DNA from 2 places in the Pseudomonas sp. JE3303 genome. Region 2 is predicted to be linked to the other one. Evidence: predicted binding sites of a transcription regulator. Region 2 holds the regulator's gene; the other holds the start of a gene.

Region 1 (16,685 bases), on a different contig from region 2:
GCTGCTGCCTTCTTCATCATGCTCTTCGCCCTGCACCGCGCCCATCTCGAAGAATTGCGCGCGCAAGCGGGCAAAACGCTGGTCCAGGCGCAGGGTAGCGACAAACAGATCATTCCCCAGCAGTTCGGCCACCGCCTGGCCCACCAGTTCCAGACCGCGTCCATCACGTGCCGATACCCAGACCCGTTGCGGCTTGCCGTCGGCATCGCGCTGGATCTGCGGCTCGACATCTTCGAGCAGGTCGAGTTTGTTATAGACCTCGAGGATCGGCAAGCCTTCGGCACCGATCTCGCCCAGCACCGCCATCACTTGCTCGATCTGCTCCATGCGCTCTGGCTCATGGGCGTCGATCACGTGCAGCAGCAGGTCGGAGTTGCTCGACTCTTCGAGCGTAGCCCGGAATGCCTCGACCAGCTTGTGCGGCAGGTGGCGAATGAAACCCACCGTGTCGGCCAGCACGATCGGCCCGATGTCATCGAGCTGCAGCCGGCGCAAGGTCGGATCCAGAGTGGCGAACAGCTGGTCGGCGGCATACACCTCGGAGGAGGTCAGCGCATTGAACAGGGTCGACTTGCCGGCGTTGGTATAGCCCACCAGGGAAACCGACGGGATATCCGCGCGGCGACGGCCGCGGCGAGCTTGCTCGCGCTGGCTGCGGACCTTTTCAAGCCGGGCCTTGATCTGCCGCAGGCGAACCCGCAACAGGCGCCGGTCGGTCTCGAGCTGGGTTTCACCCGGGCCGCGAAGGCCGATACCGCCCTTCTGCCGTTCAAGGTGGGTCCAGCCGCGAACCAGCCGCGTGCTCATGTGCTCGAGCTGGGCCAGTTCGACCTGCAGCTTGCCTTCATGGGTACGCGCCCGCTGGGCGAAGATATCGAGGATCAGCCCGGTACGGTCCAGCACGCGACACTCGAAGACGCGTTCGAGGTTACGTTCCTGACTGGGCGTGAGAGTGTGATTGAAAATCACCAGATCTGCCTGTTCGGCCCTGACCAGGTCGCGCAACTCTTCGACCTTGCCGCTACCGATCAGATATTTGGCCGAGGGCTGATGCCGCGTCACATTGACGAACACGACGATATCGGCTCCGGCCGATAATGCCAGCTCCTGAAACTCCTGCGGGTCTTCGCGCGCCTCAGGGTTCTGACCTTCCAAGTGAACGAGCAGCGCCCGCTCACCACCACCGTGGCGCTCAAAGAACAAAGCAGACTCCTATCAGGCGTTACCTGGTTCAGCGTCGCCCTGCTCGGCATCAGTCGGGCTAGGCAGGCGAACCGGGCGGGCAGGTACCACCGTGGAGATGGCGTGTTTGTAGACCATCTGGCTGACGGTGTTTTTCAGCAGAACGACAAACTGGTCGAACGATTCGATCGAGCCTTGCAGTTTGATGCCGTTGACCAGATAGATTGAAACCGGAACTTTTTCTTTTCTCAAAGTGTTCAAGTAAGGGTCTTGTAGCGAATGCCCTTTTGACATGTGCCGCACTCCTGTAAGGATAAATAGTAGGAAAACAATAGAATTTGGTGCTTCAAGCCGTCCGAACCGAAGAGTAGACGGCAATTGCAAGGACTCAGCTCAATATGGAGACGGTCCGAAGGTATTGCAAGGTGCGGGACAGATTGTCGCAGGCCAGGCTATCCAGCCAGTGCACGTCGGACCAGCCGCGTAACCAGGTGAACTGCCGCTTGGCGAGCTGTCGAGTGGCGATGATACCCCGCTCGCGCATCTCGGCTTCGCTGAGCTTGCCGTCGAGATGCTCCCATACCTGTCGATAACCCACTGCCCGTATAGAGGGCAACCCCGCGTGCAAGTCACTTCTGGCCCGCAGCTCTCGGACCTCGTCCACGAACCCCTGTTCCAACATTTGCGAAAATCGTGACGCAATTCGCTGATGCAGAATGTGACGATCCGTGGGAGCGATAGCCAAACTGGCGACAGTATAGGGCAAATGTCCTTGCCCGCCTGCGTCTGCGGCAAGACTTTCAGCGAATTGACGCTGGCGATGTGCCGTCATGCTTTCGCCACTGACCCGGTACACCTCGAGTGCGCGAATGAGCCGCTGCGGGTCATTGGGGTGGATACGCGCCGCCGATTCCGGGTCGACCTCGGCCAGCTGGCGGTGCAGTTCGGCCAGGCCCAGCATGCTGGCCTGCGCTTCGAGCTCCCCGCGGACCTGGGCGTCCGCAGCGGGCATGTCAGCCAGGCCGTCGATCAAAGCCTTGTAATACAACATGGTGCCGCCGACCAGCAGGGGGATCTTGCCGCGCGCGGTGATCTCGGCCATCGCCTGCAGGGCGTCACGGCGAAAGTCTGCGGCCGAGTAGCTCTCGGCCGGGTCGAGGATGTCGATCAGCCGGTGCGGATGGGCCGCGAGCACCTCTCTGGAGGGCTTGGCTGTACCAATGTCCATGCCGCGGTAGACCAGTGCCGAGTCGACGCTGATCAGCTCGCACGGCAGCACTCGTGTCAGCTCGATGGCGAGGTCGGTCTTGCCGGCCGCCGTCGGGCCCATGAGGAATATCGCAGGGGGCTTGCCGCTCATCTCTATCGACCGCGCAGGAAAAGTTTGTCCAGGTCGTCCAGGCCCATCTGGGTCCAGGTCGGTCGGCCGTGGTTGCACTGGCCGCTGCGCTCGGTGTTTTCCATGTCGCGCAGCAGGCCGTTCATTTCGGGGATGGCCAGACGCCGATTGGCGCGCACGGCGCCGTGGCAGGCCATGGTGCCAAGAAGCTCGTTCAGATGGGCCTGAATCCGGTCACTGGTGCCATATTCCATCAAGTCGGCGAGTACATCCTGCACCAAACGGTTGGCCTCGGCCTGCTTGAGCAGTGCCGGAATCTGCCGGATGGCCAGGGTTTCCGGCCCCAGGCGCTGCAGCTCGAAGCCCAGCTTCTGGAACCAGGAGGCATGCTCCTCGGCGCAATCGGCCTCGCGCTGGCTCATGGCGAGGGACTCGGGGACCAGCAGCGGCTGACCGCTGAGGCCTTCGCTGGCCATGGCCACCTTGAGCCGCTCGTACATGATGCGTTCGTGAGCCGCGTGCATGTCCACCAGCACCAGGCCGACGGCATTTTCGGCAAGGATATAGATACCCTTGAGCTGGGCCAATGCATAGCCCAGCGGGGGAATGTCACCCTGGCTCTCGGGCAGCGCTGCGGGTGCGGGCGCGGCGGGATCCAGCGGCGCGAAAAACTCGCGGTAGACGTTCTGCGCCTCAGCCACCGGCAGGGCCTGGGCCGGGCGCGGGGTGTACTGGTACTGGTAACCCGCGCCCGCACCGCTGCCCGGCTGATGGGGTGCGGCCTGGGGCTGCTCGAACACCGGCGTGGCCAGGCGCATCTCGCCCTGGGGCCCGAACTCTCCGGCCTGCTGGCCGCCGGGCCGTACGATCTCGGCGGCCGCGGCAGGCGCCGCCAGCTGGTCTTCGGGACGCACATCGGCCAGGGCGCGGTGCAGCGTGCCGTAGAGAAAATCGTGCACCATGCGCCCGTCACGAAAACGCACTTCATGCTTGGTCGGATGCACATTCACGTCGACCCCGGTCGGGTCGAGCTCGAGGAACAGCACGAACGTCGGATGACGTCCGTTGAACAGCACATCGCGGTAAGCCTGGCGCACCGCATGGGCCACCAGCTTGTCGCGTACGGCACGGCCATTCACGAAGAAATACTGGAGGTCGGCCTGGCTGCGCGAAAACGTCGGCAATCCGACCCAGCCCCACAGGCGCAAGCCATTGCGCTCGATCTCGACAGGCAGTGCCTGCTCCAGGAAGCCCGGACCGCAGATGGCGCCAACGCGCCGGGCGCGAGATGTTTCGTCCGCCGCATCGTGCAGGCTGAGAATGCTCTTGCCGTTGTGGCGAAGATGGAACGCGACGTCGAAACGAGCCAGCGCCAGGCGGCGGATCACTTCTTGAAGGTGATCGAACTCGGTCTTTTCGGTCTTGAGAAACTTGCGCCGGGCCGGGGTATTGAAAAACAGGTCCCGCACTTCGACCGAGGTGCCGATCGGATGCGCCGCAGGCTGCACCCGCGGACTCATGTCACGTCCTTCGGTCTCGACCTGCCAGGCCTCGCTGGCGCTCGCGGTGCGCGAGGTCAGGGTCAGGCGGGCGACCGAACTGATCGACGCCAGCGCCTCGCCGCGAAAGCCCAGGCTGAGCACGCCTTCAAGATCTTCGAGTTCGCGGATCTTGCTGGTGGCATGGCGCGCCAAGGCCAATGGCAGGTCGTCGGCGGCGATCCCGCTGCCGTCGTCACGCACCCGCAGCAGCTTGACCCCGCCCTGCTCGACGTCCACATCGATGCGCCGGGCGCCCGAATCCAGGCTGTTCTCCAGTAGCTCCTTGATTACCGAAGCCGGCCGCTCGACCACCTCGCCAGCGGCGATCTGGTTGGCGAGCCGCGGGCTGAGCAGCTCTATTCGCGAACCACCACTCATTGGGAGGCCAGTGCGGTAGTCGGGATATCAAGCTGTTGGCCGACCTTGAGTTCGTCGGTCTTGAGCTGGTTGCTCGAACGCAGGCTCGCCACGCTGACCTGATAGCGCACGGCGAGCATCGCCAGTGTCTCGCCCGGGCGCACGGTGTGCTCGCGCGGGCCCTGGGCGATCTTGCCGCTGTCACGCAGCCAGGCGATGTAAGTACCCGGTGGCGGGTTCTGCTGGAAGAACTGGCGTACGCCGCTGTGAATCGAACGCGCCAGCGCCTGCTGATGGCTGGCGGTGGCCAGCTTGGCAGCCTCGTTGGCGTTGGAGATGAACCCGGTTTCGACCAGGATCGACGGGATGTCCGGCGACTTGAGCACCATGAAGCCTGCCTGCTCCACCCGGCGCTTGTGCAGCGAGGTGATCCGGCCCATGTTGCCGAGCACCTTCTGCCCGACATTGAGGCTCGAACTCAGGGTCGCGGTCATCGACAGGTCGAGCAGCACGCCCGCGAGCATGCGGTCCTTGTCGTCAAGGCTGACATTGCCGGCACCGCCGATCAGGTCGGAACGGTTTTCGCTGTCGGCCAGCCAACGCGCGGTTTCCGAGGTGGCGCCGCGATCTGACAGAGCGAAGACCGAGGCACCGAATGCGGCCCTGGACGGCGCGGCGTCGGCATGAATCGAGATGAAAAGGTCGGCGCCTTTCTTGCGGGCGATCTCGGTGCGTTTGCGCAGCGGAATGAAGTAGTCGCCGGTACGGGTCAGCTCGGCGCGGAAGCCCTTCTCGGTGTTGATCTGGCGCTGCAGCTCCTTGGCGATCTGCAGCACGATGTCTTTTTCATGCTGACCGCGGGAGCCCGAGGCGCCCGGGTCCTCGCCGCCGTGACCCGCATCGATGGCGACGACGATATCGCGCTTGCCGCTGGGCACTGGCGTCAGCTTGATCGCCGGCTGTGCAGGAGTGACCGGCACGGCCGGGGTGGTGGCTGGGGGAGCAGGCGTCGGCGGGGGCGCGGTAGCGGCGATGGCATCGGCCTCCTGGTCATACAGATCGACCACCAGGCGGTTGCCATACTGGGCATTAGGCGCCAGCACGAAGCTTTTGGGCGTCACGGCCTTTTTCAGGTCGATCACCACCCGCAAGTCACTGGGCGTGCGCTGCGCCGAGCGCACGCTGCTGATCGGGGTGTTCGAGGTCGAGACCGTCAGCGGTGCGCCGAGGGTCGCGCCGTTGATGTCGATCACCAGCCGGTCGGGAGCACTCAGCGTGAACACGCTGTGCTGCACAGGGCCCGACAGGTCGAAGACCAGCCGCGTATTGTCCGGAGCACGCCATAAACGCATGCTCTTGACTTGAGTGACGGCCAGAGCGTCAACGGTCACTGCCGTCAATAACAGTCCAACGACAGCGACCAGCGCGCGTATGCGCATACCTATCCCCATTTACAGTTTGAATTCGACGGCCAGAGCGGCACACCAGGCTTCGCCGCGCGAGCCCTGCGGCGACAGGGTCAGCGAGCGTCCGCTCGCCTGGGGGCTTATGGTAATGGTCAGGTCGGGCTTTGGCAAAACGCCTGCCCCATTCTGGGGCCATTCGAACAGGCACAAGGGGTCGCCCTCGAAGTAATCACGTATGCCCATGTATTCCAGCTCCTCGGGATCGACCAGCCGGTAGAGGTCGAAATGGAAGGCGCGGATCTCGCCAATCTCGTAAGGCTCAACCACGGTGAAGGTCGGACTTTTTACCGCGCCGGTATGCCCCAGGCCACGGACCAGGCCGCGGGACAAGGTGGTCTTGCCCGCCCCCAGGTCACCTTCGAGAAAAATCACACCATGGCCCGCAGTGATGCGCGCCAGGCGCGCACCCAACTCGACCATGGCCTGCTCGTCGGCCAGAAACAGGGTTATGCCTGACACGCTGAATGCTCCTCCAACAATTCACGAATAACAGGAATCAGATCACCGGCCGCGAGGCCGCGCCCTTTCACGCCCAACCGTTCACCAGCGCACGCGTGCAGCCATACGCCAAGGCAGGCGGCATCCCAACTTTCCAGCCCTTGCGCGAGCAGCGCCGCCAGCACGCCGGTCAGCACATCGCCCAGCCCTGCCCCGGCCATCGCCGGGTGGCCGCGGCTGCACAGCGCCAGCTGGCCCGCGGGATCAGCCACCAGTGTGCCGGCGCCCTTGAGCACGCACACGCTGGCGTACTTGCGTGCCAGCTTGCGCGCGGCGCCTGGACGATCGGCCTGCACCGCCTCGGTGGACACGCCCAGCAAGCGCGCAGCCTCGCCAGGATGCGGCGTGATCACGCTGCCGCTTGGCAAGGCCAAGGGTGTGCTGGCGAGCAGATTGAGCGCATCGGCGTCCCACACCTGCGGCATCTGCGCGTTGGCTACCGCCGAGAGCAAGCTGCGCCCCCACGAGGCCTGGCCAAGACCGGGGCCGACCACCGCCACCGAAGCGCGTTCCAGCACACTCATCAGCTGGTTGGCCGAACTGACGCCCAAGGCCATGGTTTCGGGCAGTCGGGTCAAGGCCGCGCCAACATGTTCGGGCCGGGTGGCCAACGATACCAGTCCTGCGCCGCAGCGCAGCGCTGCTTCAGCGCTCAGCAGCACGGAGCCGCCGGTGCCAAGATCGCCACCGACCACCAGTACATGGCCGAAATCGCCCTTGTGCGCGCTCGGGCGCCTGGGCGCCAGCTTTGCCAGGGTGAGGCTGCTCAGGGTTTGTGGTGCGTTTGCAGGGTGTTTGGTCTGGGGCATGGGGTCAAAGGCTCCGATGTCTGGCAGAATTATACGCACCTGAGCCCGTAATGCCTTATTTCCCCATGTCCGCCGTCACCCCAGACCTCACCACACTGACCCAATCGATCAAGGATTGGGGCCGAGAACTCGGTTTTGCCCACGTCGGTATCGCCGGTGTGGAGCTTGGCGAGCACGAACAACACCTGCAGCGCTGGCTGGAGGCGGGCTATCACGGCGAAATGGAATACATGGGAGCCCACGGCAGCAAGCGCTCGCACCCCGACGAACTGGTCCCGGGCACCTTGCGCGTGGTCTCCCTGCGCATGGACTACCTGCCGGGCGACACCCAGATGGCCCAGCGCCTGGCGCAGCCGGAGAAGGCCTATGTTTCGCGCTATGCCCTGGGCCGCGACTATCACAAGCTGATCCGCAAGCGTGTGCAGCATCTGGCCGATCGTATCCAGCAGGCCATCGGCCCGTTCGGCTTCCGCGCTTTCGTCGACAGCGCCCCGGTGCTGGAAAAAGCCATTGCCCAGGAAGCCGGCCTGGGCTGGATCGGCAAGAACACCCTGCTGCTCAACCGTAAGGCCGGCAGCTATTTTTTCCTGGCCGAGCTGTTCGTCGACCTGCCGCTGCCGGTGGATCCGGCCCAGGCCAGCGAGCATTGCGGGCGCTGCCAGGCGTGCCTGGACATCTGCCCCACCGGAGCTTTCGTCGGGCCGTATGTGCTGGACGCCCGGCGCTGCATCTCGTACCTGACCATCGAACTCAAGAGCGCCATTCCGGTGGAGCTGCGTCCACTGATCGGAAATCGTGTCTTCGGGTGCGATGACTGCCAGATCGTCTGCCCCTGGAACCGCTTTGCCCGCCCGACCGGCGAAGGCGACTTCAAGCCTCGTCACAACCTCGATAACGCAGACCTGGCGCAATTGTTCCTGTGGGACGAGTCGACCTTCCTTTCCAACACCGAAGGCTCGCCGCTACGGCGCGCAGGGTATGAGCGCTGGCTGCGCAACCTGGCGGTGGGGCTGGGGAATGCGCCATCTACCATCCCGGTAATCGAGGCATTGAAGGCGCGCCAGGATCATCCTTCGGAGCTGGTGCGCGAGCACGTCGAATGGGCGCTGGAGCGTCACCGCTGAGTCAGTCACTGTTGGTCGTTGTAGTGAAACTTCGGCATTTCCCAGTGAAACCGGATCGCCAGCAACCGCACCAGGAAACCACCAAACAAGGTCAGCAGCATGGCCTGCCCGGCCGGCACTTCGAAATGCACGCAGCCCAGATAGAACCAGGCAGCGGCAAACGAAACGCTGGCGTATAGCTCCCGCCGGAATACCAAGGGAATATCGTTGCAGAAGATATCCCGCAGGATCCCGCCGAACACCCCGGTGATCACCCCACTGATGGATGCCACCAGCAAACCCTGCCCCATCTCCAGCGCCGTCATGCACCCAATCAGGGTAAACGCCACCAGTCCCAGCGCATCGAGCACCAGAAACAGCGAGCGCAGGCGGCGCATCAAGGGCGCGATGAAGATGGTCATCAGCGCGGCGAAGCTGGTGAGCACCAGGTATTCCGGATGCTTGACCCACGTCAACGGGTAGTGCCCGAGCAGCACGTCACGCACGGAGCCGCCCCCCAGGGCGGTGACGCAGGCGATCAGCACCACGCCGAACCAGTCCATGCCGCGACGCCCGGCAGACAGCGCGCCGGTCATGGCTTCGGCGGTGATCGCAATGAGGTAGAGCATCAGCAACATGGTGCGGGTCCGTGCAGGAAAGGCGCGCAGTCTACTCAGTTGCTCTACGCACCAAAAGGGGGCTGCGCAGCCTTCATGCTACCTGTTGCACGCTCAGACCTTGATGAAGTGCTCGCGGTAGTGACGCAGCTCGGCGATGGACTCGCGGATATCGTCCAATGCCAGATGGGTGCCGCCCTTGACGAAGCTGTCACGCACATGCGGCGCCCAGCGCGCGGCCAGTTCCTTGACGGTGGAGACATCCAGGTTGCGGTAATGGAAGTAGCTTTCCAGAGTCTTCATGTGCCGATAGAGAAAACGGCGGTCCTGGCAGATGCTGTTGCCGCAGATCGGCGACTTGCCCTTCGGAACCCATTGTTCGAGGAACCTGACCGTCTCGGCCTCGGCCTCGGCCATGCTGAGCCGGCTCTCCCGCACTCGCTGGGTCAGCCCGGAGCCGCCATGGGTGCGGGTGTTCCACTCGTCCATGCGCGCCAGCACTTCGTCGCTGTGGTGGATGGCGATCACCGGGCCTTCGGCCAGGGTGTTGAGCTCGCTGTCGGTGACGATGGTGGCCATCTCGATGATCACATCGGTGTCGGGATCCAGGCCGGTCATTTCCAGGTCGATCCAGATCAGGTTCTGTGGATTCTGCATGTGAAGCTCCTCGATTAGGCCGACATATTAGCGTAGTGCTAAACTGCTCGCCGTTTTCAATCGTCCCGCAACCTCGGAACCTTCATGGCCAAACGCCAGCTCAATCGACGCCAGAACTGGCGCATCGAAAAAATCCAGAACGAACGCGCCGCTCGCGCCGCCAAACGCGAACAGCATGCACTGCATGAACTCGAAGGCGGCGACCTGGGCCCAGAGCAACTGGGGCTGGTGATCGCGCACTTTGGCGTGCAGGTCGAGGTCGAGGCACAGGACGGCGATGTTGCTGGCCAGGTGTTCCGCTGCCACCTGCGCGCCAACCTGCCGGCGCTGGTGACAGGCGATCGCGTGGTATGGCGCGCGGGTAACCAGGGCATTGGCGTGATCGTCGCGCAGATGCCGCGCAACACCGAGCTGTGCCGGCCCAACAACCACGGCCAGCTCAAGCCGGTGGCGGCCAACGTCGACCTGATCGTGATCGTCTTCGCCCCGGCGCCCGAACCCCAGGCCAACCTGATCGACCGCTACCTGGTGGCCGCGGAGCACGCTGGCATCCACCCATTGCTGCTGCTCAACAAGGCAGACTTGATCGACGAGCAGAACGCCCCGGCCCTCAATGCGCTGCTGGCGGTGTATCGGCAGCTGGGCTACCCCCTGCTCGAGGTGTCCGCGCATCAGGGCGACGGCATGCAGCGACTGCAGGAGATGCTCGACGGGCACATCAGCGTGTTCGTCGGTCAGTCCGGGGTGGGCAAGTCGTCGCTGGTCAACAGCCTGTTGCCCGATGCCCAGAGCCGCGTCGGTGATCTGTCCGAATGGTCGGGCCAGGGCACCCACACCACCACGACCGCCCGCCTCTATCACTTCCCGGGTGGCGGCGAGTTGATCGACTCCCCAGGTATCCGTGAGTTCGGCCTAGGTCATGTCAGCCGTCACGACGTGGAGGCTGGCTTCATCGAGTTTCGGGACCTGCTCGGCACCTGCCGCTTCCGTGACTGCAAGCATGACCGCGAACCCGGTTGCGCCCTGCTGCTGGCGCTCGAAGATGGGCGGGTTCAGCAACAACGCATGAACAGCTACCGCTCGATCATCGCCAGCTTGCCGGAAGACAGTTACTGAGGCGCCGCTGGCTGCACTTGTAGGAAGAGTTACCCCAAGCTGTAGGAAATTTCTATTTTCGCTGTCATCCCTTGCTGCCCCCTCCCTTTTCGCCAATGGTCATGTAACCAGACGCGTCTCAACAGGGAGGGTTGCACCGATGCCAGTGTTCATCAGTTATCGCCACAGCGAACGCCTGGATGCATTCATCATCAATGAACGCCTGCTGCTGGAAGGAATCGCCACGCACCTGGAACTGTTCGACGCCAGCGCCGAGCACAATCCGGATGACACCTGCACCAGCCTGTGCCACCACCTGATGGATGCCACGCACTTGATCGCCGTAGTCTCGCCCGTCACCGCGGCAGACTGGTGGCTGCCCTGGCAGCTGGGCGCGGCCACGGCCTTGCATCGGCGTATCACGCTGTACCAGAGCGGCTCGGGTTGCCTGCCGTGCTACCAGAAGAAGTGGCCGCGCATGCATGACCGCGAGCACATCGAGCTGTTCGTGCGCGCCTATCACGATGAAGGGACGTTCTGCCGCGCCATGGTGGCCGGGCAGCGCAATGCGCCGGTGATCAATCGATCCAATGCCGACTTTTTCCACGCCGACCTGAGGTCGAAGATCCGCCGCGGTTTCTAGCGCCGGCCGCGGGGGGGTATCGCGGGTCGTGCGGTTGAGGCTTTGTGGCGGCCATGAGATCGAGCGCCGCCCGCGCGAAGCGTGCGCTTGGCGCCGCGCAAAACGAGCGCCGCCCGCGCGGCGCATCGCGACACAAGGCCGCTCTTACATTTGTTGCAACGTGCCATGGCCTGTGGGATTTGGGTTGGGAGCCTGGGGCATGGCGAAACAACGCGTTGCTTACTCTTTTGGTTCGTCCATCTTCAACACACCGTCCTCGAAGATGTTCAGCTTCTGCCGCAGCTCGCGAGGCTGCAGGGGGGCCGCATCCTGGGCCACCCTGGGCGTCCCTGGCGACGGCGCGGCAGAACTGCCCGGGTTCTCGGTCGAGGGCGGGGCTGGTGCGTCAGGCGTGTTCTGCTCGCCTTCGATCGACCGCTGGGCCTTCTTGGTCAGCACGATGATGTCGATGCGCCGGTTGACCGGGTTGAACGGGTCCTTGCGGTCAAACAGCGAAGACGATGCGTAACCCACCACCCGCGCCACTTGATCTTCGGGATAGCCACCAGCGACCAAGGCACGCCGCGCGGCGTTGGCGCGGCTGGCCGACAGCTCCCAGTTGCCGAAGCCACCACTGCCGGCAAAGGGCTTGGCATCGGTGTGGCCGCTGACGCTGATCTTGTTCGGTACCGCCTTGATGGTGTCGGCCATGGCCAGCAGGATGTCCTCGAAGTACGGCTGCAGCCGCGCGCTGCCCAGGTCGAACATCGGCCGGTTCTCGGCATCCATGATCTGGATACGCAAGCCATCCTGGGTAATCTCGAACAGGATCTGATCCTTGAATTTCTGCAGCTCGGGATTTTCCTCGACCTTGTTCTGCAACTCCTGCAGCAGCAATTCGAGCCGCTCGTGCTCGACCTGTTCAGCCATGCTCTCGACATTTTCCTTGTCGATCTGAATGCTGGTCTCAGGCGTCGGCTCGGACTTCACTTCGGGGTTGATGGTCTTGTCCGGGGCAAGCTCGGGCGAGCCGCCCAGGTCGATGACGTAGGGCGTGCCGCTCTCTGAAAAGCCGATCGGGTCCTTGAAGTAGCCCGCGATGGATATCTTCTGCTCGGGCGTCGCGGTGGACATCAACCACAGCACCAGGAAGAAGGCCATCATCGCCGTGGCGAAGTCGGCGAAGGCGATCTTCCAGGCGCCCCCGTGGTGCCCGGCAGCGAAGCGCTTGACGCGCTTGATGATAATCGGCTGATTGTTTTCCATGACTCAGCGACCGCGAACTGCTTGTTCCAGCTCGGAGAAGCTCGGGCGATGCTTGGGATACAGTACCTTGCGCCCGAATTCCACGGCCAGCGACGGCGGCATGCCCGAGGCAGATGCCACGAGCGAGGCCTTGATGGCTTCGTAGAGGTTGACCTCTTCCTTGGCATCGTGGGCCAGGCAGTTGGCCAACGGACCGAAGAAACCGTACGCCGCCAGAATACCGAAGAAGGTACCGACCAGCGCCGCACCCACGTGCATGCCGATCGCCGCCTGGTCGCCCTCGCCCAGCGAGGCCATCGTCACCACGATACCCAGTACTGCGGCCACGATCCCGAAGCCAGGCATGCCGTCGGCGATGCCGGTTACTGCGTGGGAAGGATGCTCGAGCTCCTCCTTCATGCTCATCAGCTCCATGTCGAACAGGCCTTCGAGCTCATGAGGGGCCATGTTGCCGGTGGACATGATGCGCAGGTAATCGCAGATGTACGCGGTCATGCGCTCATCGCCGAGCACAGCCGGGTATTTGGCGAAGATCGGACTGGCCGAGGCGTCTTCGATATCAGCCTCGATCGCCATCATGCCTTCGCGGCGGCTCTTGTTGAGGATCTCGTAGACCAGGCCCAGTACCTCAAGATAGAAGGCGTGGCTGAAGCGAGAGCCGAACATCTTCATCGACTTCTTGACCACATGCATGGTCATGTAGCCAGGGTTGGCCTGGAGGAACGCACCGAATGCCGCGCCACCGATGATCAGGACCTCGAAAGGCTGGATCAGCGCCGCAATCTTGCCGTGAGATAGGACGTATCCGCCGAGGACGCTCGCGAATACGACGATGATGCCGATAATTTTAGCCATAGATTCAAAGCACTTGCAGTCGTGGTCAGGGTCGGGGGCGGGAGCTTGTAAAACTCTTCTTCTACTTATCGGCAGAACTGCGCCAGACTAAAGCCCGTCAAAACGAAAAGCCAGTCAGAGCTGATGTCATGATGCCAGTTGTCCCCGGTGCACAAGGTCAGATCCCTCCAACGCTGGAAGCGTGGGTAAGCTTGCTCGATGGCGTGCGCCTCCCTGTCCCCAAGGCCAGCCATGAACGCGTGCAGGCCGCCATCAATGACAGCCGCCGATCCATGCGCGACATCGCCGAGCTGATGCAGGGCAGTCCCGCGCTGGTACTCAGCGTCATGCGCGAGGCCAATCACCCGGTCAATGCCAGTCTTGCGGAACCGGCCGAGAGCCTCGAGATCGCACTCAACCGGCTGGGCATGGTGCGTACCGGCAGCCTGCTGGCTCGCCTGCCCGCCGTACTGGTGGAGGATATTCCTCCGGTGCTGAGGCAGTTCCAGCTGATCAGCCAGCACGCCAGCCAGCAGGCCAGTGGCCTGTTCGCCAGCCGCCTGGCGCGGCTGTGGCAGGAAATCCACTGGGGCAGCCTGCTGTTTCTCTCGCCCTTGTGGCCGCTGGCAGTGACCCACCCCACCTTGCTGGACGCCTGGGAGCTGCGGGTCATACACAAGGCAGAGGACGCCAGCACCGTGGAGATTGAGCTGTTCGGCGTGCGCATCATGCAGTTGTGCCAGGCCGTGGCCGAGCACTGGCGGCTCCCGGAATGGGTCACCCAAGGCTATCGTCTGCTTCAGGACGAGCGGGACCAGTTGGCCAAGGTGCTGAACATCGCCCGCGAGCAGGACGCACTCCTGCAACAGCAGCGCCTCGACGACGAACCAGGCCTGCGCCGCTGGTTCAACCAGCCGGCCAATACCGTGCTGCTGGCCAACGGCCTGGCCCTGGCCGCCCAGGTCGGCTGGGTCAACCCGCATCTTCTACGCTGGCAGCTGCTTTCCAGCCTGTATCTTCAGACTTCGCTCGACGATGTGCAGCAGCAGGTTCACCAGCAGGCGGCCGCCAGTGCGCGCCAACATGCCAGCATGGCCCTGTTCCATCCGGCCGAGGCATTGATATGGCCATGGAGCCAGCGCCGTCCGCACCCCGGCATGATCACCGCTCCACCACCCTCGGCCCACGACCTGGACGCGTGGCGCAAGCTGTGCGGCGAGCTGCTGGTCCAGCCAAGCCCGTTCAGCAACGCCATCCACCTCAGTACCCAGGCCCGCGAAGCCTTGCTCGCCTGCGGCATGCAGCGCTTGATGCTGCTCATGCTCGACCGCGCCAACAACTGCCTGCGCGTACAGCAGACCGCGGGCCTGCCCAAGGAAGCCCTGCGCCTGAATCTGCCGATCGAACAGAGCAAACTGCTGCAACGGCTCATGAGCCAGCCCGCGCAGTTGCGTCTTACCCCTGACAATCACGTCCAGTTCTCGGCACTGATGCCTGAGCCGCTGCGCGCGCTGCTCGACAGTCAGCACCTGCTGTTGCGTTCGCTGGCAGTCAATGGCCAGGTATTGATGCTGGTACTCGCCGACCAGGACGGCAGGCCGCTGTCCGATATCAGCGTGCAGGCCTTTGGCAAGACGGTGCAATGTATCGAGCGCGCCCTCGCCGCTTTCGGCAATCGCAACGCCTGACCCATGCGCTACAATCGCCCCCTCTGTTCCACCCTGGAGACTGTGGATGACTGACTTTTCTGGTTTGCCCCTGGTGATCGAGCCGGCCGACCTGGTGCCGCGCCTGGATTCGCCACAGCTGATCGTGGTCGACCTGACCAGCGCCAATCGCTATGGCAGCGGCCATGTGCCGGGTGCCCGATTCGTCGACCCCAAACGTACCCAGCTGGGCCAACCACCTGCACCGGGGCTGATGCCAGGCCGTACCGATCTCGAAAAGCTGTTCGGCGAGCTTGGTCATCGCAGCGATGCGGTCTATGTGGTCTACGACGACGAGGGCGGCGGCTGGGCCGGGCGCTTCATCTGGCTGCTCGACGTGATCGGCCACTCCAGGTACCACTATCTCAACGGCGGAATCCAGGCGTGGCCGGCAGACCAGCTGTCCACCGAGACGCCCGCCAGTGCGGGAAGTCCGGTGAGTCTCCAGCTGCATGACGAGCCCACCGCCACCCGCGAATACCTGCAAAGCCGCCTGGGCGCCGCCGACCTGGCCATCTGGGACGCGCGCAGCCCGGGCGAATACCGGGGCGAGAAAGTCCTGGCCGCCAAGGGCGGGCACATCCCCGGCGCGGTCAACTTCGAGTGGACCGCTGGCATGGACCTGAACGATAACCTGCGCATCCGCCAGGACATGCCCGAAATCCTCGCCCAACTGGGCATCACCAGGGACAAGGAAGTGGTCACCCACTGCCAGACCCACCACCGCTCCGGCTTTACCTACCTGGTGGCCAAGGCCCTGGGCTATCCAAGGGTCAAGGCTTACGCCGGCTCCTGGGGCGAATGGGGCAACCACCCGGACACGCCTGTAGAGGTTTAAGGAAAACTACTCAATGAAATCCCGCCTTTTCATCATCAGCCAGTACCTGCTGCCGCACCACCTGTTGTCCCGACTGGCCGGCTGCATCGCCGAATGCCGCGTGCGCTGGTTCAAGAACGCCTTCACCGCCTGGTTCGCCAAGCGCTACCAGGTCGACATGTCCCAGGCCGTGGTCGAAGACCTGACTGCCTATGAGCACTTCAACGCCTTCTTCACCCGCGCCCTGAAACCAGGTGCCCGCCCTCTGGATGAAACGCCGGGCGCCATCCTCTGCCCGGCCGACGGCGCGGTCAGCCAGCTCGGCCCGATCGAGCATGGCCGCATCTTCCAGGCCAAGGGCCACAGTTTCAGCGCCCTCGAGCTGCTGGGTGGCGATCCGGCCAACGCCGCGCCGTTCATGGGCGGCGAGTTCGCCACTGTCTACCTTTCGCCCAAGGACTACCATCGCGTGCACATGCCGCTGGCCGGCACCCTGCGCGAGATGATCTACGTCCCCGGCCGGCTGTTCTCGGTCAACCAGACCACCGCTGAAAACGTGCCGGAGCTGTTCGCGCGCAACGAGCGGGTGGTCTGTCTGTTCGACACCGAGCGCGGCCCGATGGCCGTGGTGCTGGTTGGCGCGATGATCGTGGCCTCGGTCGAGACCGTGTGGGCAGGCCTGGTGACGCCGCCCAAGCGCGAACTCAAGACGTTCCGCTATGACGAAGCCAGCCGCGCGCCGATCCACCTGGAAAAGGGCGCCGAGCTGGGCCGTT
Region 2 (14,605 bases):
CCAGTCAGGCTGGCCGAACAACGGCGTCAGCTCCTGCCCGGCCAGGGTGTAGATCGAGCCCAGGCACACCAGCGGCACCGCCAAGGTGAGCCCGGCGACGTCGAACAGCAGGCACTCGAACGGCTCCGCCGCCCAGGCCGGGCGCCCGTCGAAAGTGGCCGGCGGCACGGGCGCCGCGGGGCCGGCCGGCAGATGCAGGTCGACCAGCGGTTCGGCGGGTGCCTGCAAATCAAGCAGTACCGGCACGCATGCCTGGGCGACCACCTCGGCTTCAACCACGGTCACCACGGGCTGGGCATCGCGGGCCTGCTCCTCGCGGACCGCGGCCTCGAATTCATCGGTCGGCACGTGATGTGCCTCAGGCGCGGCGGCAGGCATGTCCAGGGGCGCATCGAGTTCTTCGGTCGCCTCCTGCAGCAAGCCATCGAGATAGGACTGCAGCGCCAGTTGCGGGCGTGTGGCCGTCTGAGTGGAACGTGTCATCAGGCCACCTGCAATGCGCTGTTGTATGTCAGCAGCTGCTTGAGCAGCGCCCGGTAGGCAACCACGCCGCGGCTCTTGCCGTCGAACTGAGAAGGCGTGAGCCCGGCCCGGCTGGCATCGCGCAGGCGCGTGTCGACCGGAATGAATCCTTGCCAGAGATGCTCCGGATAGCCGTCGCGCAGCACCTTCAAGGTGCCCAGCGAGGCCTGGGTGCGCCGGTCGAACAGCGTCGGTACGATGTGATAGGGCAAGGCCTGCTTGCGCGACCTGTTGACCATCGCCAAGGTCCCGACCATCCGCTCCAGCCCCTTTACCGCCAGGTACTCGGTCTGTACCGGGATCACCAACTGCTGGCTGGCCGCCAGGGCATTGACCATCAGCACCCCGAGCAGCGGCGGGCTGTCGATCAATGCGTAGTCGAAATCCTGCCACAGCTGCGCCAGACTCTTGGCGATCACCAGGCCCAGACCACCCTGCCCCGGCGACTGGCGCTCGAGCACTGCCAGCGCCGTGCTCGACGGCAGCAGGGAGATGCGCTCATGGCTGGTCGGCAGCAGCAGTTGCCCCGGCAGCCCCTCGGGCACTACTCCCTTGTGCAGGAACAGGTCGTAGCAGCTGTGCTCCAGCGCATCGGGGTTATGCCCGAAATAACTGGTCATGGACCCGTGCGGGTCCAGATCGACCACCACCACGCGCTTGCCCGCGTCGGCCAGAAGGCCGGCCAGGGCGATCGAAGTGGTGGTCTTGCCCACACCACCTTTTTGATTGGCTACTGCCCAGACTCTCATCGTGCGTTGCTTCCTCCCGGCAGGGCCGCCTGCGCTGCCAGGAACGGGTTTTAAAAAGTCGGTGACGGGGAATTGACGGGATTGCCCCCAGCCGTCGGTATGGCCGATGCAGGTGCAGTTTGTGTGCCAGCCCGCCTCAATGCCGCATCCGGAGTCGAATTTGCCGATCCCGAGCTGGTCAGGCTGCGGCGCACCTCAAGATTCCGAGAGATCACCAGCACGACCCGGCGGTTACGCGCACGGCCCTCGGCAGTGTCGTTGCTGGTCACCGGCTGGTACTCGCCGTAACCGACCGAGGCCATGCGCCCGGGATCCACGCCATCCATGGCCAGCAGACGGACAATGCTTGCCGCCCGTGCCGACGACAGCTCCCAGTTGGTGGGGTACTGGGAGGTGCGGATCGGCCGGTTGTCGGTGAAACCCTCCACATGCACGGGGTTGGCGAAGGGCTTGAGAATGTTCGCCACCTTCTCGATGATGGCGAACGCCATGTCGCTGGGCATGGCGTCACCGCTGCCGAACAACAGGGAAGAATTGAGCTCGATCTCTATCCACAGCTCGTTGCCGCGCACTGTCATCTGATCCGACTTGATCAGGTCGCCAAAAGCATCGCGGACGTCATCGGCAATGGTCTTGAGCGCATCGCTGCCCATTTGCCCGAGGCCTGCGTCAAGCTGCTCACTGTCCTTGATCAACGGCTCCGCCGGCTTGACGCTCAGCGGCTGCTCATCTCCGACAGGAACCGGCTTCATGCTCCGCGCGGGGTCGTTGAACACCCCGAGCAGCGCCTCGGACACCACCTTGTACTTGCCCTCGTTGATCGAGGAAATCGAATACATGACCACGAAAAACGCGAACAGCAAGGTGATGAAGTCGGCGTACGACACCAGCCAGCGTTCGTGGTTTTCGGGCTCTTCGACCTTGCGACGGCGGGCCATGCGTTACTCCATGAAGCCTTGCAGCTTCAGCTCGATAGAACGCGGGTTTTCACCTTCGGCGATCGACAGCAGGCCCTCGAGCAGCATCTCGCGGTAGCGCGACTGGCGCATGGCGACGGCCTTGAGCTTGCTCGCCACCGGCAGCAGGATCAGGTTGGCGCTGGCCACGCCATAAATGGTCGCGACAAAGGCCACGGCGATGCCGCTGCCCAGCTGCGCCGGATCGGCCAGGTTTCCCATCACGTGAATAAGGCCCATGACCGCGCCGATGATGCCGATGGTCGGCGCGTAGCCGCCCATGCTTTCGAACACCTTGGCTGCCTGGATATCGCGGCTTTCCTGGGTGAGAAAGTCCACTTCGAGAATGCTCCGGATAGCCTCTGGCTCGGCGCCGTCGACCAGCAGCTGCAAGCCCTTGCGAGCGTACGGGTCGGGCTCCGCGTCAGCCACGCCTTCGAGGCCCAGCAAGCCTTCCTTGCGCGCCGTGAGACTCCAGTTGACGACCCGGTCGATACCGCCGGCCAGGTCGACCCGCGGCGGGAAGAAGATCCAGATCAGTATCTGCATGGCGCGCTTGAACGCGCTCAGGGGCGACTGCAGCAGCGAGGCCGCCAGGGTACCGCCCAGCACGATCAGCGCCGCCGGGCCGTTGACCAGCGCCGAGATATGCCCACCTTCGAGGAAGTTGCCGCCGATGATGGCGACAAAGGCGAGGATGATGCCGATGAGGCTCAGGACATCCATCAGACGCACGCCTCGACCAGGTGCTTGCCGATCTCGTCCAGGCTGTACACCGCATCGGCCAGGTTGGCCTTGACGATCGCCATCGGCATGCCATAGATCACGCAGCTCGCCTCGTCCTGGGCCCACACGGTACTGCCGCCCTGCTTGAGCAGGCGCGCGCCCTCGCGCCCGTCGGCGCCCATGCCGGTGAGCACCACCGAGAGCACCTTGTCGCCATAGGACTTGGCGGCCGACCCAAAGGTGATGTCCACGCAGGGCTTGTAGTTGAGGCGCTCGTCACCGGGGAGGATCTTCACCGTGCCGCGGCCGTCGACCATCATCTGCTTGCCACCGGGCGCCAGCAGGGCGAGGCCCGGGCGCAGTACATCACCGTCTTCGGCTTCCTTGACGCGGATGCGGCAGAGCTTGTCGAGGCGTTCGGCGAAAGCCTTGGTGAACGCCGCCGGCATGTGCTGGATCAGCACGATCGGCGCCGGGAAATTCACCGGCAGCTGGGTCAGCACCCGCTGCAGGGCCACAGGGCCGCCGGTCGAGGTACCGATGGCGACCAGTTTGTAAGGCTTGCGCTTGGGTGCCGGCGAATGTGCGTGTGCAGGCGCCGCGCTGCGGGCCGGGGCCATGGGCGTGCGCAGGGCTGCACCGCCGGCAAGGCTGCTGGCAGGCGCCGCAGCGTTCGGCGCCGGGGCTGGGGACGCGGCGGCCACAGATGCGGCAAGGCCGCCGAAGCGGCGATTGCTGCGCGACAAGGTGTGGACCTTCTCGCACAGCATCTGCTTGACCTTGTCCGGGTTGCGCGAGATGTCCTCGAAATTCTTCGGCAGGTAATCCACGGCACCGGCATCCAGCGCGTCGAGCGTCACGCGCGCGCCTTCGTGGGTGAGCGATGAGAACATCAGTACGGGCGTCGGGCAGCGCTGCATGATGTGACGCACGGCGGTGATGCCATCCATCATGGGCATTTCATAGTCCATGGTGATCACATCGGGCTTGAGCGCCAGGGTCTGGTCTATCGCTTCCTTGCCGTTGGCCGCAGTCCCCACCACCTTGATGGTCGGGTCTGCCGAGAGAATTTCCGAGACGCGCCGGCGGAAGAAACCGGAATCATCCACCACCAGGACCTTGACTGCCATAAACACTCCATTGGACGGCGCAACCGCCAGGTCACGCCGCCGAAATCAAATACGCCGGGCGGCGTAACGCTTGAGCATGCTCGGTACATCGAGGATCAGCGCAATGCGCCCGTCACCGGTGATGGTGGCGCCCGACATGCCGGGGGTGCCCTGGAGCATCTTGCCCAGCGGCTTGATCACGACTTCTTCCTGGCCGACCAGCTGGTCGACGACAAAACCGATGCGCTGGGTGCCGACCGACAGGATCACCACATGGCCTTCCCGCTGCTCTTCATGGGCAGCGGAGCGCACCAGCCAGCGCTTGAGGTAGAACAGCGGCAAGGCCTTGTCGCGCACGATCACCACTTCCTGGCCGTCGACCACGTTGGTGCGCGACAGGTCGAGGTGGAAGATCTCGTTGACGTTGACCAGCGGGAAGGCAAACGCCTGGTTGCCCAGCATGACCATCAGGGTCGGCATGATCGCCAGGGTCAATGGCACCTTGATGACGATCTTCGAACCCTGGCCCTTGGCCGAGAAGATGTTGATCGAGCCGTTGAGCTGGGAGATCTTGGTCTTGACCACGTCCATGCCCACACCGCGGCCCGACACGTCCGAGATCTCGGTCTTGGTCGAGAAACCCGGGGCGAAGATCAGGTTGTAGCAGTCCGACTCGCTCAGTCGCTCGGCGGCGTCCTTGTCCATCAGGCCCTTTTCCACGGCCTTGGCACGCAGCACGTTGGGGTCCATGCCCTTGCCGTCATCGGAGATCGACAGCAGGATATGGTCACCCTCCTGCTCGGCCGACAGCACCACCTTGCCGCCACGCGCCTTGCCTTCGGCCTCGCGCTCTTCAGGGGATTCGATGCCATGGTCCACGGCGTTGCGCACCAGGTGGACCAGCGGGTCGGCCAGGGCCTCGACGAGGTTCTTGTCCAGGTCGGTCTCTTCGCCGACCAGCTCCAGGTTGATCTCTTTCCTGAGCTGGCGGGCCAAGTCCCGGACCAGCCGCGGGAAGCGCCCGAAGACCTTCTTGATCGGCTGCATGCGCGTCTTCATGACCGCGGTCTGCAGGTCGGCGGTGACGACGTCCAGGTTCGACACGGCCTTGGACATGGCCTCGTCGCCGCTGTTCAGGCCCAGGCGCACCAGGCGGTTACGCACCAGCACCAGTTCGCCGACCATGTTCATGATTTCGTCCAGGCGCGCGGTATCGACGCGCACCGTGGTTTCCGCTTCGCTGACCGCAGGCTTTTCGGCGCCAGGCGCACCGGCACGGGCCGGTATCCCAGGCTTGGCGACAGGGGCTGGCCTGGCTGGCGCGGCGGCCTGTGGCTTGGCGGCAGGAGCAGGCGCGGCGTTCGCCACGGCGCTGTCGGAAAACTTGCCCTTGCCATGCAGCTCATCGAGCAAGGCTTCGAATTCGTGCTCGCTGATGTGCTCGGCGGGCGCTTGGTTGCCGGTGGCCGGAGCGGCAGGCGCGGTGCTGGCTGCGGGCAGCGCATCGGCGGCAAAGGTGCCCTTGCCGTGCAACTGGTCGAGCAGTGCCTCGAACTCGTCATCGGTGATCTCGTCCCCGACAGGCGCCGCGGCGGGCGTCTTCTCGACGACAGGGCTGACGACATCGGGCACGAACTGGCCCTTGCCGTGCAGCTGGTCGAGCAGCGACTCGAACTCGGCATCGGTGATCTCGTCACCCGCGGTGGCGCCAGGCACCTCGCCTTGCAGCTGCTCGGCAGCCTGGGCCTGAGCCTTGATTGCATCGAGCGAGTCGAGCAATTGCTCGAACTCGGTGTCGGTGATGTCATCGCTGGCGGCGGGCGCCTCGATGACCGGCGCCGCTACCACAGGTGCGGCTGCGCCGGGCTCGGCAAGGCGCGCCAAGGCATCCAGCAGCTCAGGCGTGGCCGGTGTGACGGGGCTGCGTTCGCGAACCTGGCCAAACATGCTGTTGACCGTGTCCAGAGCTTCCAGGACCACGTCCATCAGTTCCGCGTCCACGCGCCGCTCGCCCTTGCGCAGGATGTCGAACACGTTCTCGGCGATATGGCAGCACTCCACCAGCTCATTGAGCTGGAGGAAGCCGGCGCCCCCTTTTACAGTGTGAAAACCGCGAAAGATCGCATTGAGCAGGTCGGCATCATCGGGCCGGCTTTCCAGCTCGACCAATTGCTCGGACAGTTGCTCAAGGATCTCGCCGGCTTCTACCAGGAAATCCTGAAGGATTTCTTCATCGGCGCCGAAACTCATCAAAGGTGCTCCCTAAAAACCAAGGCTGGACAGCAGATCGTCGACATCGTCCTGACCGGACACAACGTCTTCACGCTTATCGGCATGAATCTGCGGACCTTCACCCCGAGTCGGATGTATTTCTTGATCTTTTTCAGCACGCAGCTGCTCATGGTCATGTTCGATACCGGCAAACCGGTCGACCTGACTGGCCATCAGCACGAGCTTGAGCAGGTTGCTTTCCACATCGGTGACCAGTTGCGTCACCCGTTTGATCACCTGGCCGGTCAGGTCTTGGTAGTCCTGGGCCAGCAGAATGTCGTTGAGATGCCCGGCGACCTTGCGGTTGCCCTCCTCGCTGCGCGTCAGGAAACTGTCGACGCGCTTGGCCAGCTCACGAAACTCCGGCGCCGCGACCTCGCGGCGCATGAAGCGCTGCCAGTCGACGCTCAGTGACTGGGCCTCGGACGCCAGCGAGTTCAACACCGGCGTGCTGTCCTCCACCAGGTCCATGGTCCGGTTGGCCGCGCCCTCGGTGAGCCTGACCACGTAGGACAGGCGCTCGGTGGCATCGGTGATCTGCGACATTTCCTCGGCCTGCGGCATGCGCGGGTCGATCTGGAAACTGACGATCGCACTGTGCAGCTCGCGGGTGAGCTTGCCGACTTCCTGGTACAGGCCACGGTCGCGGGTCTGGTTGAGCTGATGAATCAGCTGCACCGCCTCGCCGAAGCGCCCCCGTTCAAGGCTCTCGACCAGTTCCTGGGCGTGTTTCTTCAGGGTCGATTCAAACTCCCCCAAAGACGATTGTGTTGACTCCATGACGCCCCCTGACGTGACTCAGCCGTTGACGCGTTCGAAGATCTTTTCGATCTTTTCTTTGAGTACTTGCGCGGTGAAAGGCTTGACCACGTAGCCGTTGACGCCGGCCTGCGCCGCTTCGATGATCTGGTCGCGCTTGGCTTCGGCCGTGACCATCAGTACCGGCAGGTGCTTGAGGCGCTCATCGGCGCGCACCTTGCGCAGCAGGTCGATACCGGACATGCCGGGCATGTTCCAGTCAGTCACGAGAAAGTCGAAATGACTGCTCTCAAGCATCGGCAGCGCGGTGGTGCCGTCGTCGGCTTCCTGGGTATTGGTGAAGCCCAGGTCACGCAACAGGTTCTTGATGATCCGCCGCATCGTCGAGAAGTCGTCAACGATGAGGATTTTCATGTCTTTGTTCAATTAGACCTCCAAGCAGTCTTAAACGCGCTCAGCGCTGAGCGCGTGCTCAATCAATTCGGCACCACAAAAAAACACTGTGAACAGTCGGTTCAACGCGCCCGCCATTCCCCGAGGCGGCTGCGCAGACGCGCTGCGCACTGGCTGTGCAACTGGCTGACACGCGACTCGCTGACCCCAAGCACCTCACCGATTTCCTTGAGGTTCAGCTCTTCGTCGTAGTACAGCGCCAGCACCAGGCGCTCACGCTCTGGCAGGTTGGCGATGGCATCGGCCAGGGCCGCCTGGAAGCGCTCGTCTTCCAGGTCACGCGAGGGCTCGACCTGGGCGCTGGCGCCGTCCTCGTGCAGGCCTTCGTGCTCGCCGTCCTGCAAAAGGTCGTCAAAGCTGAACAGGCGGCTGCCCAACGTATCGTTGAGAATCGCGTAGTAATCATCGAGACCCAACTGGAGTTCGGCCGCAACTTCGTGATCTTTAGCGTCACGGCCGGTTTTTGATTCAACGGCGCGGATCGCGTCGCTGACCATGCGCGTGTTGCGGTGCACCGAACGCGGTGCCCAGTCGCCCTTGCGCACCTCGTCGAGCATGGCCCCTCGAATGCGGATACCGGCATAGGTCTCGAAACTGGCGCCCTTGCTGGCGTCGTATTTGTTGGCCACTTCCAGGAGGCCGATCATGCCGGCCTGGATCAGATCCTCGACCTGCACACTCGCAGGCAAGCGTGCCAGCAGGTGATAGGCGATCCGCTTGACCAGAGGCGCGTAGCGTTCGACCAGCTCGTACTGGGCGTCGCGCGAAGCTTTGGGATACATCTTGAAACCGCTCGCGTTCATAACACCGGTCCTGCGCTGGTGGGTTGCACCAGGCGCTCGACGAAAAATTCCAGATGACCGCGCGGGTTGGCGGGCAATGGCCAGCTGTCGACCTTCTGCGCGATGGCCTTGAACGCCAGTGCGCATTTGGACCGAGGGAAGGCCTCGTACACGGCCCGCTGCTTCTGTACCGCCTTGCGCACGCACTCGTCGTATGGCACGGCGCCGACGTATTGCAGTGCTACGTCGAGGAAGCGGTCGGTGACCTTGGTCAGCTTGGCGAACAGGTTGCGTCCCTCCTGAGGGCTTTGAGCCATGTTGGCGAGCACTCTGAAACGATTCATCCCATAGTCACGGTTCAGCAACTTGATCAGCGCATAGGCGTCGGTGATGGAGGTCGGCTCGTCGCAGACCACCAGCAGCACTTCCTGGGCGGCGCGCACGAAACTGACCACCGAGTCGCCGATACCGGCCGCGGTGTCGATCACCAGCACATCGAGGTTGTCGCCAATCTCGCTGAAGGCCTGGATAAGGCCTGCGTGCTGCGCCGGCGCCAGATGCACCATGCTCTGGGTGCCCGAGGCGGCGGGCACGATGCGCACGCCACCCGGCCCCACCAGGAGCACGTCGCGCAGCTCGCAGCGACCCTCGATCACATCGGCCAGCGTGCGCTTGGGCGTAAGGCCCAGCAACACGTCGACGTTGGCCAGCCCCAGGTCTGCGTCCAGCAGCATGACCCGACGGCCAAGCTCAGCCAGCGCCAGCGAGAGGTTCACTGACACGTTTGTCTTGCCGACGCCACCTTTACCACCGGTTACGGCAATCACCTGTACGGGATGCATGCTACCCATGTTGTCTTATTACCTTGTCTCGCTTGAACCCGGGCCACATGAGGGATTGCGCTGTGAATGCCAGGCACTTGCCGGGCAACCCCTTGATGTAGGTTGTTTGCAATATTATGACCCTCAACCTGCTCGCCTGCCTGGGTTGTGGTAGAGATCAGCGAACATGTCGGCCATGGCCTCCTCGCTGGGCTCCTCCTGCATCTGCACACTGACCGCGCGGCTCACCAGCTGGTGACGGCGTGGCAGGTGAAGATCGTCAGGAATCCGTGGTCCGTCGGTCAGGTAGGCCACGGGAAGTTCATGACTGATGACCAGGCTCAGCACTTCGCCGAGGCTGCCTGTTTCATCGAGTTTGGTCAGGATGCAACCGGCCAGGCCACAGCGCTTGTAGCTGTGGTAGGCGGCGGTCAGCACCTGCTTCTGGCTGGTGGTTGCCAGTACCAGGTAATTGCGCGACGCAATGCCACGACCCGCCAGGGTTTCGAGTTGCATGCGCAGGGCCGGGTCGCTGGCCTGCAGGCCAGCGGTATCGATCAGCACCACGCGCTTGCGCAGCAGCGGCTCCAGCGTCTGGGCCAGGGATTGCCCCGGGTCGACGTGGGTCACCGACACACCGAGAATCCGGCCGAGGGTCTTGAGTTGCTCCTGGGCACCAATGCGGTAGCTGTCCATGCTCACCAGCGCCAGGTTCTGCGCGCCGTACTTGAGCACATAGCGAGCGGCCAGCTTGGCCAGGGTAGTGGTCTTGCCCATGCCGGCCGGACCGACCAGGGCAATCACCCCGCCCTCCTCGATCGGCTCGACTTCAGGTACATCGATCTTGCGCGCCAGGTGGGCCAGCAGCATGCGCCACATCTGGCGCGGCTCGCTGATACCGGCAGTCTGGTCAAGCAACTCGCGGGCAATCGGGCCGGACAGCCCGATGCGCTGCAGGCGGCGCCAGACATTGGCCTGCTGCGGCTGGTTGCCCTGCAGCTGGCCCCAGGCCAGCGAACCGAGCTGCACTTCGAGCAGCTCGCGCAGGCCCGACAGCTCCGAACGCATGGCATCGAACAGGCGCGGGTCGACCGGCGCTGGCGCGACAGGCGCGGCCGGAGCGTCCACGTGCGGTTCGATGAGCGGCTCGGAAGCCGTCAGCGACTGGCCGGCGAACAGCTGGCGGTTGCCCTCTTCGTTCTCGCTGCGCCCGGACAGTTCGGCCTGGGCGGTGGCGATGCGCGACTGGGTCTTGCGCAGCTCGTCTTCAAGCTCGGCATTGGGGACCCGTGGGGCCAGCGCGGACGGCGTGTAGTCCAGCGCCGCCGTCAGTTCGACACCGCCGGCAATGCGTCGGTTGCCGATGATGGCGGCATCGGAGCCAAGCTCATCGCGGACCAACTTCATGGCCTGGCGCATATCGGCGGCGAAGAAACGCTTAACTTGCATGGTGCACTACCTCAGCCGTTGGGGCCCACAGTGGCGACGATGGTCACTTGCTTGTTGTCAGGTATTTCCTGATACGCCAAAACATGCAAGTTCGGTACAGCCAGGCGGCCAAATCGCGACAGCATCGCCCTGATCGGTCCTGCGACCAGGAGGATCGCCGGCTGCCCTTGCATCTCCTGACGCTGGGAAGCCTCGATCAGCGAACGCTGAAGCTTTTCGGCCATGCTCGGCTCAAGAAGAACACCATCTTCCTGACCCTGCCCAGCCCTCTGCAGACTATTTAGCAAGATCTGTTCCAACCTTGGTTCCAAGGTGATCACAGGGAGCTCCGACTCAATGCCGACAATGCTTTGCACGATGGCGCGGCTCAATCCGACACGTACCATGGCGACCAGCGCGGCGGTATCTTGACTCCGGCCTGCGTTGTTTGCGATGGCCTCGGCAATGCTTCTGATGTCACGTACTGGCACTTGTTCGGACAACAGGGCCTGCAGGACCTTCAGCAGCCCCGACAGGGAAATGACGCCCGGCACGAGCTCCTCGGCAAGTTTCGGCGAAGCTTTGGCGAGAACTTGCAGCAGTTGCTGGACTTCTTCGTGGCCAATGAGCTCGTGGCAGTGCTTGTACAGGATCTGGTTCAAGTGAGTGGCGACAACCGTGCTCGCATCGACCACCGTGTATCCCAGCGACTGGGCCTGGCTGCGCTGGCCGACATCGATCCACACCGCCTCCAGGCCAAAGGCCGGATCGCGCGCGGCGATACCATTGAGCGTGCCGAACACCTGACCCGGGTTGATGGCCAGCTCGCGGTCCGGGTAGATCTCGGCTTCGGCCAGGATCACCCCCATCAGCGTCAGGCGGTAGGCGCTCGGCGCCAGGTCGAGGTTGTCGCGGATATGCACCGTGGGCATCAGGAAGCCCAGGTCCTGGGAGAGCTTCTTGCGCACCCCCTTGATCCGCGCCAGCAGTTGCCCACCCTGGTTGCGGTCGACCAGCGGGATCAGCCGGTAGCCGACCTCCAGGCCGATCATGTCGATGGGGGTCACGTCGTCCCAGCCCAGCTCCTTGGTGTCTATCGCCCGTTGCGGCGAAGGCAGCAGGTCTTGCTGGCGCTGCACTTCCTGCTGGGCCTTGACCTTGTCCTGCTCCTGCTTTTTCCAGACCAGGTAGGCGGCTCCGCCAGCCAACAGACCGAGACCCAGGAAGGCCACGTGCGGCATGCCCGGCACCAGGCCCATCACGATCATCAGGCCAGCGGACACTGCCAGCGCCTTGGGCGAGTGGAACATCTGCCGGTTGATCTGCTTGCCCATGTCCTCCGAGCTGGAAGCTCGGGTAACCATGATCGCCGCCGCGGTGGACAGCAGCAGCGATGGCAATTGCGCCACCAAACCGTCACCGATGGTCAGCAGCGCGTAGACCTTGCCCGCTTCACCGAACGGCATGCCGTGCTGCAGGATGCCGATCAGCATGCCGCCGATCAGGTTGATGAACAGGATCAGCAAGCCGGCGATGGCGTCACCGCGCACAAACTTGCTGGCACCGTCCATGGAGCCGTAGAACTCGGCCTCCCCCGCTACCTCGGCACGGCGTGCCTTGGCCTGGGCCTGGTCGATCAGGCCGGCATTGAGGTCCGCGTCGATCGCCATCTGCTTGCCGGGCATGGCATCGAGGGTGAAGCGTGCGCTCACCTCCGAAATACGCCCGGCGCCCTTGGTCACCACCACGAAGTTGATGATCATGAGGATGGCGAACACCACCGCACCCACCACGTAGTTGCCGCCGATCACCACCTCGCCAAAGGCCTGGATCACCTTGCCCGCGGCCTCGTGGCCCTCATGGCCGTGGAGCATCACCACACGCGTGGAGGCCACGTTGAGCGCAAGGCGCAGCAGTGTCGCCACCAGCAGGATGGTCGGAAACGCCGCGAAGTCGAGCGGACGCAATGCGTACACACAGACCAGCAGGACCACGATCGACAGCGCGATGTTGAAGGTAAAGAACACATCGAGCAGGAACGGTGGTACCGGCAACATCATCATTGCCAACATCACCAGCAACAGCAGCGGCACGCCCAAATTGCCCCGGCCGATACCGACCAGGTTGCTACGGGCGCTGTTGATTAACTGCGTGCGATCCACCGAGAGTCCTCTTCAAGCAAACTTTTGACGCCTGAGCGGCGCCTGACGGTCGTCTTTGCAAGAAGCTTTCCAACTTTGGTGGGTTGGGTTTTTAGTGTGCGCTTGAGGCCTTGTGGCGCCCGCGCGAAGTGTGCGCTTGGGGCCTTGTGGCGCCGCATAAATCGAGCGCCGCCCGCGCGGCGCATCGCGGGACAAGTCGGGACGCCGAACCGCCGCTCCCACATTTGTTGCAACGTGCCATGGCCTGACAGTTCGGAGTCTTAGCCTTGACGGTACGGCGAAAATGTTGCGGCGAGCACACCGCCCCCCACCCGTCCTCTGCCATGCACCAAGGCTGACAACCCAAATCCCACAGGCCATGGCACGTTGCAACAAATTGTGGGAGCGGGCTTGTCCCGCGATGCGCCGCGCGGGCGGCGCTCGATTCATGCGGCGCCACAAGGCCCCAAGCGCACGCGGCGCTCGATCTCAAGGCCGCTGAATCTCAAGACATGCCCCCCGTCAGCCATCCCGCCGCAAATCCGGCGGAATGGGCAAATCTTCCTTCAGCGGCTCGGGCGGCTTGCCCTTGCCGGCGCGGTACTGGCGGATCTGGAATACATAGGCCAACACCTGCGCCACGGCCATGTACAACCCGGCCGGGATCTCCTGCTCAAGCTCGGTGCTGTAGTAGATCGAACGCGCCAGCGCGGGGGATTCGAGGATCTGGATGTTGTGCTGCACGGCAATCTCGCGGATCTTCAGGGCAATGAAGTCGCTGCCCTTGGCCAGCAGCAGCGGCGCGGCGCCGCCCTTCTCGGGGTCGTACTTGAGCGCCACGGCATAGTGGGTCGGGTTGGTGATGATCACGTCCGCGTCAGGAACCGCGGACATCATGCGCCGCTGCGACATCTCGCGCTGCAACTGGCGAATGCGCTGCTTCACCTCGGGACGGCCTTCGGAGCTCTTGTGCTCATCGCGCACTTCCTGCTTGGTCATCTTCAACTTGTTGAACGACTGCCATATCTGGAACGGTACGTCCGCGGCGGCGATCAGCAGCAGCCCCGAGGCCATCCACAGGGTGCTCCAGCCCACCACCTGCACACTATGGATGATTGCCTGGTCCAGCGGCTCGTTGGCAATCGCCAGCAGCGCATCACGGTCGGAAGACAACACGAGCAGGGCGACCATCAGAATCACCACGAACTTGGCGATGGCCTTGAGCAATTCCGTGAGCGAGTTGAGCGAGAACATGCGCTTGATCCCGGCCAGCGGGTTCATGCGGCTGAATTTTGGCTGCAGCAGGCTGCCGGAAAACAGGAAGCCGCCCAAGGCGATCGGCCCGATGAAAGCCACGATGAACAGCAATACCAGCACCGGTTGCACCGCCCAGATGGCCATCTTGCCGGAGGCTAGCAGGAACAGCCCCATCGAGCGCTCGTCGATCAGCACCTCGCGCGACAGCGTGAAGTTGGTGCGCATCAGCTGCATCATGGTTTCAGCCAGCGACCCGCCAAACCCCAGCAAGGCGCCAGCACCCGCCAACGTCACCAGCACCGTGTTGAGCTCCTTGGAGCGGGCGATCTCGCCTTTCTCGCGCGAATCCTTGCGGCGCTTGTCGGTGGGGTCTTCTGTCTTGTCTTCGCCGCTCTCGCTTTCGGCCATGCTCAGCGCGCCCGTGCCAGTTCACGCAGCCACTGCAGCGATTCGCTGGCCAGTGACTGGTAATGAGGAAGGATATCGGCCAGCGTCACCCAGAAGATGCCCATGCCAAGCACCAGGGTCAGCGGGAAGCCGATCGAGAAGATGTTCAACTGCGGCGCGGCGCGGGTCATCACGCCAAAGGCGATGTTGACCACCAGCAGCGCGGTGATCGCGGGCAATACCA

What was found. The regulator FliA, encoded in region 2, starts transcription of late flagellar genes. The targets are predictions, from matches to a motif close to CTAAAGTTTNNNNNNNNNNNGCCGNTAA.
Region 1: motA (flagellar motor stator protein MotA) is a predicted target of FliA. The motif match lies at 13,473-13,500, and genes of this name have one in related genera.

What each region holds. Positions count from the first base shown of each region.
Region 1 is NZ_JBWGIF010000001.1:596,622-613,306, reverse strand. It holds gene hflX (ribosome rescue GTPase HflX) at 1-1,203, opposite strand, end outside; gene hfq (RNA chaperone Hfq) at 1,216-1,476, opposite strand; gene miaA (tRNA (adenosine(37)-N6)-dimethylallyltransferase MiaA) at 1,571-2,542, opposite strand; gene mutL (DNA mismatch repair endonuclease MutL) at 2,545-4,440, opposite strand; gene AC0ZZU_RS02870 (N-acetylmuramoyl-L-alanine amidase) at 4,437-5,870, opposite strand; gene tsaE (tRNA (adenosine(37)-N6)-threonylcarbamoyltransferase complex ATPase subunit type 1 TsaE) at 5,871-6,344, opposite strand; gene AC0ZZU_RS02860 (NAD(P)H-hydrate dehydratase) at 6,332-7,192, opposite strand; gene queG (tRNA epoxyqueuosine(34) reductase QueG) at 7,258-8,316, shown strand; gene AC0ZZU_RS02850 (trimeric intracellular cation channel family protein) at 8,322-8,933, opposite strand; gene orn (oligoribonuclease) at 9,027-9,569, opposite strand; gene rsgA (small ribosomal subunit biogenesis GTPase RsgA) at 9,654-10,685, shown strand; gene AC0ZZU_RS02835 (molecular chaperone Tir) at 10,825-11,307, shown strand; gene motB (flagellar motor protein MotB) at 11,527-12,552, opposite strand; gene motA (flagellar motor stator protein MotA) at 12,556-13,407, opposite strand; gene AC0ZZU_RS02820 (HDOD domain-containing protein) at 13,539-15,074, shown strand; gene AC0ZZU_RS02815 (rhodanese-like domain-containing protein) at 15,121-15,930, shown strand; gene asd (archaetidylserine decarboxylase) at 15,944-16,685, shown strand, end outside.
Region 2 is NZ_JBWGIF010000014.1:75,082-89,686, reverse strand. It holds gene AC0ZZU_RS19865 (CheW domain-containing protein) at 1-483, opposite strand, end outside; gene AC0ZZU_RS19860 (ParA family protein) at 483-1,271, opposite strand; gene motD (flagellar motor protein MotD) at 1,322-2,209, opposite strand; gene AC0ZZU_RS19850 (flagellar motor protein) at 2,213-2,953, opposite strand; gene AC0ZZU_RS19845 (protein-glutamate methylesterase/protein-glutamine glutaminase) at 2,953-4,083, opposite strand; gene AC0ZZU_RS19840 (chemotaxis protein CheA) at 4,129-6,312, opposite strand; gene AC0ZZU_RS19835 (protein phosphatase CheZ) at 6,325-7,113, opposite strand; gene AC0ZZU_RS19830 (chemotaxis response regulator CheY) at 7,132-7,506, opposite strand; gene fliA (RNA polymerase sigma factor FliA) at 7,608-8,348, opposite strand; gene fleN (flagellar synthesis regulator FleN) at 8,345-9,178, opposite strand; gene flhF (flagellar biosynthesis protein FlhF) at 9,293-10,597, opposite strand; gene flhA (flagellar biosynthesis protein FlhA) at 10,609-12,738, opposite strand; gene flhB (flagellar biosynthesis protein FlhB) at 13,240-14,382, opposite strand; gene fliR (flagellar biosynthetic protein FliR) at 14,385-14,605, opposite strand, start outside.